One region of the Telluria sp. AZSoR62 genome, then DNA from elsewhere that is predicted to be linked to it. Evidence: predicted binding sites of a transcription regulator. Region 1 holds the regulator's gene; each other region holds the start of a gene.
The links. The regulator HrcA, encoded in region 1, represses chaperone genes, less so after heat shock. The targets are predictions, from matches to a motif close to TTAGCACTCNNNNNNNNNGAGTGCTAA.
Positions count from the first base shown of each region.

Region 2: the regulator HrcA is predicted to act here: its motif matches at 1,777-1,803, upstream of groES (co-chaperone GroES).
Region 3: the regulator HrcA is predicted to act here: its motif matches at 1,530-1,556, upstream of rpoH (RNA polymerase sigma factor RpoH).

Region 1 is NZ_JBYTST010000013.1:30,500-33,702, reverse strand. Features, by position in the region: gene AC3XQU_RS18845 (HAD family hydrolase) at 1-678, shown strand, start outside; gene hrcA (heat-inducible transcriptional repressor HrcA) at 739-1,755, shown strand; gene fur (ferric iron uptake transcriptional regulator) at 1,777-2,205, opposite strand; gene AC3XQU_RS18830 (outer membrane protein assembly factor BamE) at 2,359-2,892, shown strand; gene dapB (4-hydroxy-tetrahydrodipicolinate reductase) at 2,905-3,203, shown strand, end outside.
Region 2 is NZ_JBYTST010000001.1:146,290-149,492, forward strand. Features, by position in the region: gene AC3XQU_RS00660 (sulfite exporter TauE/SafE family protein) at 1-150, opposite strand, end outside; gene AC3XQU_RS00665 (EVE domain-containing protein) at 150-620, opposite strand; RNA gene ssrS (6S RNA) at 714-895, opposite strand; gene AC3XQU_RS00675 (cell division protein ZapA) at 940-1,251, opposite strand; gene AC3XQU_RS00680 (hypothetical protein) at 1,248-1,526, opposite strand; gene groES (co-chaperone GroES) at 1,890-2,180, shown strand; gene groL (chaperonin GroEL) at 2,223-3,203, shown strand, end outside.
Region 3 is NZ_JBYTST010000007.1:205,710-208,912, reverse strand. Features, by position in the region: gene AC3XQU_RS13135 (alpha/beta fold hydrolase) at 1-284, opposite strand, end outside; gene rpoH (RNA polymerase sigma factor RpoH) at 516-1,406, opposite strand; gene ftsX (permease-like cell division protein FtsX) at 1,860-2,792, opposite strand; gene AC3XQU_RS13120 (cell division ATP-binding protein FtsE) at 2,789-3,203, opposite strand, start outside.

The sequences.
Region 1 (3,203 bases):
TTGTTCGACCTGGACGACACCCTGTGGCCGATCGCGCCCGTCATCATCGAGGCCGAGCAGAAGTTGTTTGCCTGGCTGCGCGAGCACGCGCCGCTGGTCGCGCAGCAGTTCACGATCGACACCTTGCGCCACGCGCGCCTCGAATTACTTGCACGCAAGCCGGAATTCCAGCTCGACCTGGGCGCCCTGCGCCGCGCCGGCCTGATCGCGGCGTTCGAGCAGGCCGGCGAAGATGCGGCCAAGGTGGAGCTGGCGATGACCGAATTCTTTGCGGCCCGCAACGCCGTGATTCCCTACGACGACGTGCTGCCCGGCCTGCTGCGCCTGAAGGGCAGGGTGCGCATCGCTTCGGTCACCAACGGCAATGCCGACCTGCAGACCATCGGCCTGGCGCGCCATTTCGAGGTGTCGGTCGCGGCGCCCAGCTTCGGCGTGGCCAAGCCGGAACCGGCGATCTTCCTGGAAGCCTGCCGCCAGCTGGGCATCGCCCCCCACGAGGCGGTCTACGTCGGCGACGACCTGCACCTGGACGTGCAGGGCGCCCAGCGCGCCGGCCTGCGCGCGGTCTGGATGAACCGCACCGCCAAGGAAAACATCTTCGCCGGCGAGATCGCGCCGGACGGCGAAGTCAACAGCCTGGACGGCCTGGTCGACTGGCTCAAGCGCGCGCACGGATAACTGGCGCGGGGCGCGCCGGAGCGTGCATAATAGGTACGGACCCTCCCGCCTACCTGGAATATGCAACTCGAACCCCGCGCCCAGACCCTGCTCAAAGCCCTCGTCGAGCGTTACATCGCCGACGGCCAGCCGGTCGGATCGCGCGCGCTGTCGAAGATTTCCGGTCTCGACGTGTCGCCCGCCACGATCCGCAACATCATGGCCGACCTTGAAGAAATGGGCTATGTCTCCAGCCCCCACACCTCGGCCGGCCGCATCCCGACCCCGCGCGGCTACCGCCTGTTCGTCGACACCCTGCTCACGGTGCAGCACCTCGACGAGCACGCGATGGAATCGCACCAGATGCGCCTGCCCCTGCAGCAGCCGCAAAAGCTCATCGCCAATGCGGCCCAGATGCTGTCCTCGCTGTCGCAGTTCGCCGGCGTGGTGCAAAGCCCGCGGCGCGAATCGGTGTTCCAGCAGATCGAATTCCTGCGCCTGTCCGAAAAGCGCATCCTGCTGGTCATCGTCGATCCGCGCGGCGACGTGCAGAACCGGCTGCTGCTCACCGACGTCGACTACACGCCGACGCAACTCATCCAGTCGGCCAATTACCTGAACCAGAATTTCGCCGGCCTGAGTTTCGACCAGGTGCGCCAGCGCCTGAGCGGCGAACTGCGCGAGCTGCGCGACGACATGGGACGCCTGATGGCGATGGCCGTGGAAACCGGCAGCGCGGCGATGGCCGAGGGCGACGACATGGTGATCTCCGGCGAGCGCAATCTGCTGTCGGTATCCGACCTGTCGTCGAACATGAGCTCCCTGCGCCAGATGTTCGACATGTTCGAGCAAAAGACCGGCCTGATGCAGCTGCTCGACGTGTCCAGCAAGGCAGGCGGCGTGCAGATCTTCATCGGCGGCGAATCGAAACTCGTGCCGATGGATGAAATGAGCGTGGTGACGGCGCCCTACGAAGTGAACGGGCGCATCGTCGGCACCCTGGGCGTGATCGGGCCGACCCGCATGGCCTACGAGCGCGTGATTCCGATCGTGGATATCACGGCCAAGCTGCTGTCGAATGCCCTGAGCAATTCGTGAGCTCGGCCGCGAGGCAGGCGCTCACCCCTTGCGCGGGCAAGCCACCTTGATGCAGTTCCCGTAAATCGCCAGCGAATGCTCGGCAATCTTGTACCCGCGTTCGGCCGCGATCGCGTGCTGGCGCGACTCGATCTCTTCGTCGTAGAACTCTTCCACGTGACCGCAATCCAGGCACACCAGGTGATCGTGGTGCGAGCCGGCGTTGAGCTCGTAGATGGCCTTGCCGGTCTCGAAATGGTTGCGGTTCAGCAGGCCGGCCTGCTCAAACTGGGTCAGCACGCGGTAGACAGTGGCCAGGCCGACGTCCATGTTCTCCGCTAGCAGGATCTTGTAGACATCTTCCGCCGTCAAGTGCCGAACGGAGCTGTTCTGGAAGATTTCCAGGATTTTCAGGCGCGGCAGGGTTGCCTTCAGGCCGCTGGCCTTCAGGTCGGTGGGATTGTTACTCATGTTTGTTGCTCGTATATTGGCGGAGTGCTTTATGATATAGCGTTTTGGAGCTCCCGCTCAAACGTTTTGAGGTTACCTATGCGCGTCAAACCAGCCGTTCTCCGTCGATTTCCAGCCCGGGCAGCCCTTGCGGCCGGCCTGGCGTGCACGCTGATGCTCTCGGGCTGCGCCGCCTGGCGCAACCAGACGCGTCCTGCGCCGCCGGTGAGCACGGACCCGGCTGCCGTAGCCGCCGACGCGCAGAAATCGGCTGCCGCCGCCAACGCCGGCGCCCAGACGGTCCAGGCCAGCAAGCTGCAGAAATTCATGTGGATCTTCTCGCCTTACCGTCCCGACATCCAGCAGGGTAACTTCGTCTCGCAGGAGATGCTGACCCAGCTGAAAGAAGGCCAGACCAAGGAGCAGGTGCGCTTCATCCTCGGCTCGCCGCTGCTGACCGACATCTTCCATGCCGACCGCTGGGACTTCCCGTTCTACCTCGCGCGCGGCAACGGCGAGCTGACCACCAGCCGCGTCACCATCTTCTTCAAGGACGACAAGGTGGAGCGCTTCGAAGGCGGCAACCTGCCGACCGAACGCGAATACATCGACCGCATCGCCGGCCCGGCCAAGGTCAGCACCAAGACCAAGCCGGAAAGCCGTCCGGTCGAGCCGGTCAAGGTCGGCGGCGCCCCGGTCATCCAGTAAGGAAACCGCGGCATGACGCAATTGAGAATCGCCGTTGCCGGCGCCAGCGGCCGCATGGGCCGCATGCTGGTCGAGGCCATCGGGGCCGCGCCGGATGCAGTGCTGGCCGGCGCGCTGGACGTCGCCGGTTCGCCCGCGATCGGCACGGACGCCGGCGCCTTTGCCGGCCAGGTCACCGGCGTGACGATCCAGTCCGACCTGGCGGCGGCCTTGCAGGATGCCGATGTGCTGATCGACTTCACCCGTCCCGAAGGCACGCTGCGCCACCTAGAATACTGCGCCGCCAACAATGTGCAGATGGTGATCGGCAC
Region 2 (3,203 bases), on a different contig from region 1:
GATGACGAGTTCTGGAGCAAAGCCGCGCGCGGTGAAGATCATCGTGATGAAGGGCACCAGGACCATGCCCCCGCCGATGCCGAGCAGGCCGGCCGCGAAGCCGCCGAAGGCGCCCATGGCCAGCAGCGCCAGGATAAGCTGGAAGTCCATCAGCGCTTCCCTTTCCTGAGCCAGGCCGTGATGGTGTTCCACTGGGCCTGCGTAACCGGCGAGATCGACAGGCGGCTGCCCTTCTGCAGCAGCACCATCTCGTCCAGCGCAGGCATGGCGCGCATCTCGCTCAGGGGCAGGTAGCGCCCCGCTTCGATGGCGCGCACGTCGACCGAGATCCAGCGTGGCTGTTCCGGCGTGGCTTTCGGGTCGTGGTAATGCGAGCCGGCGTCGAACTGGGTCGCATCCGGATACGGGCTGCTGGCCACTTCGGCGATGCCGGCCACGCCGGGCACCGCGCAACTGGAGTGGTAGAACAGGATGCCGTCGCCGACGCTCATCGCGTCGCGCATGAAGTTGCGCGCCTGGTAGTTACGCACGCCGTACCAGGCCACCGTCCGCCCGGGCGCGGCCAGCACGTCGTCGAAACTGACTTCGTCCGGCTCGGATTTCATCAACCAATAGCGCACCGCGCCTCCCTCGAACAACAACGCGCGCGGGTCGTGACCGACGCACGCGCAAAAAAAAGCGGCTGCGTACCAAGGTGCGCAACCGCTCGTGTGTGTAGCCCCGCCTGTGCCGTTATTGCCGGCATCCCGAACCAAAAGGCTCAAGGTGGTCGCAGTCAGCTCAATTTCGGGTTCGTCAAACTAGTGACGATCGCGCCCACCAAGCATTGTTCCACAACCTATGCGAAAGAATGGTTCAAGGAATATATGGCAAATCTCGAACACCGCAGGGTAGGCGCCAGTTTACTACGCTGGACGCCCATGTCAAACGAATTCAGGCCTAGGACAGATTTTCCTGCGGCGACAAGGCGCCGTCGAGCACCGTGTGCATCGCTTCGAGCTTTTGCTTGACTTCGAGGATGGACATGTCCGAGAGCGGCCCTTGCGGCGACTTCACCGACAGGAATTCGGCGGCCACGCTCAGCGCCGCCATCACGGCGATGCGGTCGGTGCCCTTGACCTTGCCGGAGTCGCGCAGCGCGCACATCTTGCCATCGAGGTAGTGGACGGCTTCGCGCAGCGTACGCTCTTCGCCTTCGCGGCAGGCCAGGCGGTAGGACTGGCCCATGATGCTGCAATCGAGATGGATCATTGGGTAGCCTCGCTGTCGTGTACGGCGCCGGCGGCGCTGCCCTCTTCGGCGGCGTCGCCGTCGTCCGCATCAGGCTCGGCTTCGGGCGCCGGGAACTGCTCGAGCAGCGCTTCGACGCGGCTTTGGGCCAGCTGCAGGCGCTCCTTGAAGGCGAGGTTTTCGGCGCTCAGCAGGCTGTTGGCCTGGCGCAGCAGGTAGTTCTCGGCACGCAAGGACTGGGTCAGCTGGGCGAGCCGGTCAATTTTGTCGGAGAGGTCTTGGAATTCGGAAATCATTCGACACTATAGGTCCGGGATGGTTTTTCAGTCAACCGGAATGCATGCACCCTGCGCGAGCGTAAACAAGCCTTCCGCGAGGCGTGCGGCACCGGCACGGCATCCAGTGTACCCTGCCCGCCTGTTGTCTGCGACACCACACTCGTCATGACTTAGCCGGCTATTAAATTGCGATTTCGCAAACTAATCGGTTATCAGCTTCACATTGAGCCTTGAAATAGGGGGTTATCGTCCCTATAATTAGCTCTCGTTAGCACTCGTTACTAGAGAGTGCTAACAACCGATGTTACTCATTCCAAGCCGACGCCTGTGAGCGGCGGCGTCAAGTAGCTAGTCAAACCACTGAAAAACAAGGAGTTTTGCATGAACCTTCGTCCTTTGCACGATCGCGTAATCGTGAAGCGTCTCGACCAGGAAACCAAGACCGCATCCGGCCTGATCATCCCTGATGCGGCCGCCGAGAAGCCGGACCAGGGCGAAATCCTCGCCGTCGGCAACGGCAAGGTGCAGGACAACGGCCAGTTGCGCGCGCTCGAAGTGAAGGTCGGCGACCGCGTCCTGTTCGGCAAATACTCGGGCCAGGCCGTCAAGGTCGATGGCCAGGAACTGCTGGTCATGCGCGAAGAAGACATCATGGCCGTCGTGGCCCTGTAATCGAACCCGCATTCATTCACGAACTCATTCGGAGCACTACACATGGCAGCTAAAGAAGTAATCTTCGGCGACGCAGCGCGCGCCAAAATGGTCGAAGGCGTCAACATCCTCGCCAACGCAGTCAAAGTCACCCTGGGCCCGAAAGGCCGCAACGTCGTGCTCGAGCGCTCGTTCGGCTCGCCGACCGTGACCAAGGACGGCGTCTCGGTCGCGAAAGAGATCGAACTTAAAGACAAGCTGATGAACATGGGCGCGCAGATGGTCAAGGAAGTCGCTTCCAAGACCAGCGACAACGCCGGTGACGGCACCACCACCGCGACCGTGCTGGCCCAGGCCATCGTCCGCGAAGGCATGAAGTTCGTTGCCGCCGGCATGAACCCGATGGACCTCAAGCGCGGCATCGACAAGGCCGTCGCCGCCACCGTCGAAGAACTGAAGAAGATCGCCAAGCCGACCACCACCTCGAAAGAGATCGCCCAGGTCGGCGCCATCTCGGCCAACTCGGAAACCTCGATCGGCGAGCGCATTGCAGAAGCAATGGAAAAAGTCGGCAAGGAAGGCGTCATCACCGTCGAAGACGGCAAGTCGCTGAACGACGAGCTGGACATCGTGGAAGGCATGCAGTTCGACCGCGGCTACCTGTCGCCTTACTTCATCAACAACCCGGACAAGCAGGTCGCCGTTCACGAGAACCCGTTCATCCTGCTGTGCGACAAGAAGATCTCGAACATCCGTGACCTGCTGCCGGTACTGGAACAGGTCGCGAAAGCCGGCCGTCCGCTGGTGATCGTCGCCGAAGACATCGAAGGCGAAGCGCTGGCGACCCTGGTCGTCAACAACATCCGCGGCATCCTGAAAACCGTCGCCGTCAAGGCCCCGGGCTTCGGCGACCGCCGCAAGGCCATGCTGGAAGACATCGCTGTCCTGACCGGCGGCCAGGTCATCGCCGAAGAAGTCGGCCTGACCCTGGAAAAGGTCACGCTGAACGAACTGGGCCAGGCCAAGCGCGTCGAAGTGGGCAAG
Region 3 (3,203 bases), on a different contig from region 1:
ACCGCGCCGCCGTAGGAGTGCCCGACCAGCACCACCGGTCCCTGGACGCCTTTCACGATGTCCGACACGACCTGGGCGTCGCCCTTGACGCTGCGCAGCGGGTTGGCGGCGCCGATCACGGGGAAGCCGTCGGCGCGCAGCTTGGCCGCGACGCCGTTCCAGCTGGCCGAATCGGCAAAGGCGCCGTGCACCAGGATGACGGTAGGCTTCACGGTGGCGGCAGGCGCGGCATGGGCCGATGCGGCGGTGCTCAAGGCGAGGGCGATGGTGGCGATGGTTTTCATGGTGGAGCCTTTCTAGTGTGTGATATTAAATAGTGCGCTATGTATCATGTTCAAAAAAATGGAGAGAAGATGCAGGGTGGTTTCCCTTGTCTGCCGTCCATGGAAAAAATTATATATAGCGCGCTATTTAATAGCAAGCGATTTTTGAAAAAATATGCGCTGCGCTGTTCCTTGCCCAGGCGGCAAAGAAAAAACCCGCCGAAGCGGGTTGTCGTGGAGCGGGAAGGCGCGTCAGACAAAGGCGGCCAGCGCACCTTTCATCTTCTTCAAGGCAGCCGATTCGATCTGGCGGATACGCTCGGCCGACACGCCGAACTCCTCGGCCAGCGTGTGCAGCGTAGCGCCCGAGCCGTCGTCGTTGGCCAGCCAGCGCGCTTCGACGATGCGGCGCGAACGCGGGTCCAGCTTGCCCAGCGCCGTTTCCAGGCCTTCGGACTGCAGGCGGGTAACAGCCTCGGCTTCCAGTACCTTGGTCGGCTCGGCCAGGTCGGACGACAGGTAGGCGATCGGCGAGAACTTGTCGTCTTCGTCGTCGGTCGGCGATTCGAGGGCGATGTCGCGGCCCGACAGGCGGGTTTCCATCTCGATCACTTCTTCGCGCTTGACGTCGAGCATCTTGGCCAGGTCGTCGACCTGGCCAGGCGTCATCGCATCGAGGCCGACCTTGTTACTGCGCAGGTTGAAGAACAGTTTGCGCTGGGCCTTGGTCGTGGCGACCTTCACCAGGCGCCAGTTCTTCAGGATGTATTCGTGCATCTCGGCCTTGATCCAGTGCATCGCGTACGACACCAGGCGCACACCCTGGTTCGGATCGAAGCGCTTGACCGCCTTCATCAGGCCGATATTGCCTTCCTGGATCAGGTCGGCGTGCGGCAAGCCATAGCCGAGGTAGCCGCGGGCGATCGACACCACCAGGCGCAGGTGCGACAGCACCAGCTTCTGCGCGGCGTCCAGGTCGTTGTCGTCGCGCAGCCGCTTGGCCAGCGATTGCTCTTCCTCGTGGGTTAGCATCGGCAGGCGGTTGACGGCCGAGATATAGGCGTCGATATTGCCCAGATTGCCGGTAAAACCCAGGTTCAGGGCACGACTGCCGGCTGGAACCAATGCGGATTGTGCGGACATAGTCATTTCCTCGTAGTTGTCTTGCTGCATCCTCACAGTGTCGCAGACCCATGTCTCGGGACACCGTTAACTGCCTGTTACAGGGATGCGTCACTTGATTTTTCGCTGTATTCAAGCCATATATTAGCACTCTCGTGGTGGGAGTGCTAGACGACCCATCGGTTTGCCGAAGTCGATTAAGTTTGGCTAAAGTATTGCCCGCAGGAATCAGAATCGCGTTTCGTTTTAACTGTAGAGCAGCTACTCCCCGTTTGATTGATACAGCTCAAAAGTGAGCCCGGAAGCGCTGGAAAATCCTTGAACACAGGTTAAGGGGGGGCGGAGATGGCTTCTGTTGAATGGCGCACGTAAGCCGGCCATGCCCTGTAGGAGGAGGGCGCGTCTGGACGTAGGGTCTGACGGCTAAGCCGTTGGGAAGCGACTTGTGGACGGCGGGAGCCGTCCACATCTGGTTCAGCTTACGCGTGCCAGGTGGCGCTGCACCGACAGCATGGCGCCAATCAGGCCAAGGCCTGCGCTGATGGCCAGCAGGCCTGCGATTTCGAGGCCGCCGAGCGGGGCCAACTGGAATTCCGAGGCATACAGCCGGGCGAATTCGGCAATCGCGCCGTTCAAGGGCGCCAGTCCCAGCAAGACCACGCCCAGGGCCACCGCGCCGGAACACAGGCCGAGCAGGGCGCCGGTGTAATAGAAGGGCCGGTGGATGAAGTTATCGGTCGCCCCTAGCAGCTTGGACACCGCGATCTCTTCCTTCTGGGTCAGCACCTGCAGGCGGATGGTGTTGAACACCACCGCGATCACCACGATGCCGAGCGTGACGGCCAGCAGCAGCAGGGCCAGGCGCAGGATGGCCAGCAGGGCGGCCAGGCGCTTGACCCAGGCCGAGTCGACCTGCACGGTCTCGACGCCCGGCAGTGCGCGCAGCTGCTCGACCATCGCATCGACCCCGCTGGCGGCATTGCCCGAAAAACCTTCGAGCTTGAGCACATAGCTGTCCGGCAGCGGGTTCTCGCCCAGCGTGTCCAATACGTCGCTCAGGCCGCTCTTGTCTTTCAGCGCGGCCAGCGCATCCTCGCGCGCCACGAAATTGACCTTGGCCTGGCCGTTGCCGCCCACGTTGGCGGCCGCGATGCTGCGGATCTGCGGCGCCAGTGCAGCAGCCTGCTCGCGCGTGGCCTCGAGCTTCATGAACAGGCTCATTTCCGGATCGACCGAGAGCTGCTGGGACAGCGGGCGCACGTTGTCGAGCAGGGTGATGCCGGCGAAGGGCAGGGTCAGCGCGAGCGCGACGACCAGGACGTTGAACAGGAAGCTGCCCGGCGCCTTGCGCACGCTGCCCAGCGCGGCCCGGAAGGCGAAGCGGTGCTGGCGGATCCATGGGCTCATTGCGCACCTCCGGTGCGGCCGGCGTCGGCGAGCATGCCGTGCTCCAGGCGGATCACGCGTCCGGCCGTATCGAGCACCTGCTCGTCGTGGGTCGAGATCACGCAGGTCACGCCGACCGCATGGAAGGCGCGCAGCGCGTCGAGCACGCGGTCGGCCGCGGCGCGGTCGAGGTTCGCGGTGGGCTCGTCGGCCAGGATGATCTGCGGGCGGTTGACGATGGCGCGGGCGATCGCCACGCGCTGCTGCTCGCCGCCGGACAATTCCAGCGGCAGGGCCTTGGTGCGGTCGAGCAGGCCGACCTTTTCCAGGGCCGCGCGGGCACGGCCTTCGGCCTGGGCGCGCGGCGCGCCGGTGACGAGCAGCGGCAGCATCACGTTGGCCAGGATGTTGCGGTCGTTGAGCAGGCGCTGG